One region of the Shewanella sp. SM101 genome, then DNA from elsewhere that is predicted to be linked to it. Evidence: riboswitches for the same ligand, from Rfam matches in the RefSeq annotation. Region 1 holds a riboswitch; the other holds the start of a gene.
The links. Region 1 has a riboswitch for cobalamin ahead of L5M38_RS14985 (TonB-dependent receptor). Riboswitches for the same ligand answer to the same signal wherever they lie in the genome.

Region 1 (2,408 bases):
AACGGAAGTTTTCATCGCCACGTAGATAGAATCTGTGCTCCGTACTAGGACGGTAGTTTAGGCCAAACTCGAATGCTGTCGCATCTTCATCTAAATCGATACCATTAGGATAAACTTTGCGATCGACTAACTCGTCGGTCACCCGCGCATATCGCCCACCCACAACATAACTTAGGGTATGGCTTAATGGCACAGTGGCTTGTAGATAGGCGCTTTGCATTTGTTGTACATTACTCCGCGCCATAGTGTCAAAATCAGCCTTACCACGGCTGATGTCTAAGCCTGTGACTAGATTTAGCTCGCCTTGACGCGTACTGTAGCTCGCTAACGCTTTAGGGCTAAACATCAACAGTGAGCGCGTGTTATGGCTGTTCGCCCCCCAATTAAAAGAAGACACTAAGGTATCGCTATAATCTAAATCCGCTGCTAAAGCCCAATTTTGATTAAGCTGATGCTGATAACCCGTGCGCGCCGCAGTGGTCATCTCATGGACATATTCGCTGCTCTTGAAAGATTGGCGTGGGTCTTTATTGAACTGTTCTTCTGTCAATGAGCCAGGATTTTCACGGTCATCGTCGTAGTAGCTGGTTTCAACAAAGAACGAGTCTGTGGCTGTTTTATATTGAATGCGGCCAAGAATAGAGCCGGTTTCGTTGGCATTATGCTGGCGATAGTTGTCACCTTGGTTGTAACTACCGGTGAAAAAGTAACGCCAATCTTTGTTGATCGCGCCAGACACATCACCACGACCTTCATAGGTATCAAAGCTACCGCCAGATAACTGCACGCTGCCGCCAGTATTTTCAGGGGACTTAGTGACAATATTGATCACGCCGCCCACGGCTTGATCGCCATAAAGTACACCCGCACTACCCGATAAAATTTCAATACGATCCACTTGATTAAGCGGAATGGCATTAAGGCTAGGCGCTGCGATATCGATATTATTGAGACGACGACCATCAAGTAAAATCAGCGTGTTATTAACGGCAGTGCTGGCGCTAAAACCGCGCATCGCAAAGCTAGTTCCAATATTGTTATCCGAAATTTGAATACCGCTTTGACCACGTAAGACGTCGGTCAAATTAGTCGCGCCACTCATTTCAATCGCAGCGGCATCAATCACATTCACATTGGCGGCAATATTTAACGGGGTCTTATCAGAGCGGCCGATCACGACAAGATGCTCGTCGACTTTAGCTGTGCTGGTATCGTCAGCCGCCATAACGGGCGCGATAATTGAAAAACTGCAAAGGCTGCCGATCAGCAGCGCGATTTTTGTTGGATTTGTTCCCATTTTACCTTTAACTCCTGCAAGGAAAACGGGGCATTGACGCCACGATACCGTTAATTCAGTCGTAAATACTGACGGTGATTATCGCATTTTGAGATCTGCCCACCGAAATCTCAAAAACACCTTTAGGGCCGGTCTCCGGACTTAGGCTATGTTAATCCATTAAAGTTGGATTAACACGAGACTGACCTTTCACATTCTGACTTTCGGGTTCTGTCTTGAACACACCAATCAAACGCGGTCCTCTCTCACCTTTTACCGTTGCGGGGGCAGTGCCAGAATTTCACTGGCTTCCCGATTATCTCACGACACTATCATCGTAAGCACCACAGAAGGTTGACTCAAAATTAGGTTCAAAGGGCGTACAATCTGTTAACGCCCAACAAGGCTCAGAGCATATCAGACCTGAGCGCGCGCATTATAGACGTCTATACGGATGAAAGTCCATTAATCTCAAGTTAGCGAGAAAACTCACATGAGCTAGAAAACACCATCCCAGTTTTTTGCCGCAGGTTTTGGTCTGTCTTTGCTCAAAATCGCCTGACGCTGCTCAGGGGTTTCGCATTGGGCAACGGGAGTAAAATCCAGCGGTTTAATCACTAACGAGTCAGCAGGTTGCACTGGCGACTTGTCGAACATTGGCAAATTCATCGACCAAGAGACCAGCTCCCCCTTTTCGCTGATGCCAACATAACCGTCATCTGCGCCATCTAACCAAGTGAGTCGCGGAATACGTGCAATCAACTTCTCCACATTTTCACGGTTGGCGCGATAACCAACAGGCACCACTTTGCCATCGGGACGCGTAAACACAAAGGAGGCAGGCCCTTGGGTAATGATGCTGCCTTCCTGCCAATATTTATCAAGAATCTCTTGGGCATAGTGAAACCCAAACATATGAGCGTAATCAGTATCGTCGGCCACTATTTGCGGCACGGCCTTATCCCGCAGTAATAAAAAGCCTGAGCCAATGCTGATAATCTCTTTTACCCCTGTGATATTGGTTTTTTTAATCCAATCGACACCACAGTTAATCCCATCGCCCCAAAAATGCGCATCCCCCGTAGGACTTAAAATCGCAAAGGCACAATTGTTTGCCGTCATACTCGCCACA
Region 2 (2,408 bases), on a different contig from region 1:
TAACTAAAAAGGCATATATGAAACAAGTTCGGTTGTTATTGTTGCGCCACGGTGAGTGTGAAGGCGGCGCGATCTTGCGGGGTCGTGTGGATGTGCCTTTAAGCAAAAAGGGTTGGCAACAAATGTCGGCAGCAGTTGAGTCACAGGCCAGCGTGTGTAGCGCGATTTATAGCTCGATTTCACGCCGCTGCGCCGATTTTGCCCACGCTTTTGCCGCCGAGTTGCATTCGACGGCGGCACTGATATCTGAGTCAAGGCCATTGCAGGCGCAGTGTTTGTCGGGTTTACAGGAAATTGATTTTGGTGATTGGGACGGTTGTCGGCTCGATGAACTGTATCAACAAGAGGGCGAACGCTTAGCGGCGTATTGGCAAGACCCTTGGCAAACTCCGCCGCCCAATGGTGAAACTATGGCAAGTTTTGAGTCGCGGGTGAATGGGACGATTGACCAGATACTCGCCGCCGAGTTTGAACGATTGACCCTTGACTCACATAAAATGGGTAATGAAAACAGTGCCGTTAATGAAACCACTGTCAATATGCCAGCCACTCAAGTGTGGGTCGTGACCCACGGAGGGGTGATCCGTCACTTAATGGCGCGTGCCTTAGGGGTTGAACGGGCGGTGGGGTTTTATAGTCAACTCGATTTACCCGTGGCGGCCGTGGTGACTATTAATGTGCTGCAAGATGAACAGGGTGCCTGCTATTGGCGTTTAGATTGGCCAAGTGGGCGCAGGTGTTGAGGCCTTATTTCACGACCTAGGCGATATGGTGTAGGCGTGATTGTTTGGCGAGAATAAGCTGACATGAAAATATTCTGATTTAAACAGCATTGCCTAATGGGATAGATGTAGGATAATGCTTTTCCCTGACGTTTGAACGAGATAGCGTATTACATGCGCAATGAGTGATAACGTCGCAGAAATAGGTGTTGGGAATAGACTCTCTTTGTTCGAATCGCTCCGTTGTTTTAATTCACAGTGGCGTTGTTAACAAAGAGCATATCAACCCAAACATAATAGGGAATCGGGGAGCTGCTCGTCAGTCAGCCCGAACTGTGCCCGCAACTGTGAGTAGTTTAAAGAAGCGCCTAGATTCTAGAGCCTAGCTCCTTCTTTTCTACAAGTCAGGAGACCTGCCTATTTCTGTTATCGCTGCGTGCAGCCTTAGTTCTCGAGCGGGTGACTCGAGGGAGCAGATGACAATATGCACAACCTTTTTTTATACAGGTTTGGACTCGATAGGAGCGCCGCTTAGGTGAAACTTTCCGCAATCCAAACTAACAGCCCCGTGAATGACACTAACTCGTCATTGAGCCCGTCAGTCGCGCTCAATGTGAGCCAGTTGAGCTGGTGTATCGATGGCAAAACCATACTTTCCGATATTAACTTTACGCTGCCAACGGGGCAGATGCTGGGGCTGATTGGGCCTAACGGTGCGGGCAAGTCTAGCTTGCTGCGCTGTTTGTATCGGTTTGTTCGCCCAACTCAGGGCAAAATTACCCTTTTTGATCAAGATATTGAGCGCTTGTCGCCCAAGGCGTTTGCCTGTCGCGTCGCCGTAGTACAGCAGGATACACCGCACTATTTTGACCTCACCACAGAGCAATTAGTCAGCATGGGCTTAACGCCCCACAAGGGCATGTTCGATACCAATTCGAGCTGTGATATTGAGCGTATTGCTAAGGCTTTAGAGAAAGTTGGCTTGAGCCATAAGATGCACCAACAATATGAGCACTTATCTGGCGGTGAAAAGCAACGCGCCTTGATTGCCCGCGCCATAGTACAGCAGCCGCAGCTTTTAATCCTCGATGAGCCAACGAATCACCTCGATGTGCGCTATCAAATTCAAATCCTCGAATTGGTGCGTAGTCTTGGGATTAGCGTGATTGCCTCTATTCATGATCTTAATTTAGCCAGTGCCCTGTGCGACAGTTTGTTGTTGATCCATAACGGGGAAGTCAGCGCTATGGGGACGCCAACCGAAGTATTAACCGAGGCGCGAATTGGCGATGTGTTTGGCGTGTGTGCTCAGGTATCGCCCCATCCACAACATAAAAAGCCCTTAATCAGCTATTTTTATGGTTATCACCATGTAGATCATGGCCTGAACGAGCGAGGCGAAGGTGGATGATTCAGGGGAGTAAACAATATTTCATCTCATATTTGGGGCGTATCGTGACACCGTTGACGAGACAACAACTGATGCTGGTCGCATTAGGCATAATCACTTTGATAACCCCCATTGCCGCCACAAGTTTTGGCGCGGCGAACATCAGTTTTATCGATGTTATCCAAGTGTTTATCAATAAAATTACCAACCTCACTCAAACCAATGGCATGACAGAACGCATCGTGATGGAGCTCAGGCTGCCGCGCATTTTGCTGGCCTTTGTGGCGGGGGCGGGT

Region 2: another riboswitch for cobalamin. It lies ahead of L5M38_RS19060 (ABC transporter ATP-binding protein); the one in region 1 lies ahead of L5M38_RS14985 (TonB-dependent receptor).

Annotation. Positions count from the first base shown of each region.
Region 1 covers NZ_JAKKRH010000026.1:32,803-35,210, reverse strand. Annotated here, with positions in the region: gene L5M38_RS14985 (TonB-dependent receptor) at 1-1,297, opposite strand, end outside; cobalamin riboswitch at 1,406-1,640, opposite strand; gene L5M38_RS14980 (hypothetical protein) at 1,775-2,408, opposite strand, start outside.
Region 2 covers NZ_JAKKRH010000042.1:30,706-33,113, reverse strand. Annotated here, with positions in the region: gene L5M38_RS19065 (histidine phosphatase family protein) at 18-743, shown strand; cobalamin riboswitch at 965-1,158, shown strand; gene L5M38_RS19060 (ABC transporter ATP-binding protein) at 1,258-2,133, shown strand; gene L5M38_RS19055 (FecCD family ABC transporter permease) at 2,130-2,408, shown strand, end outside.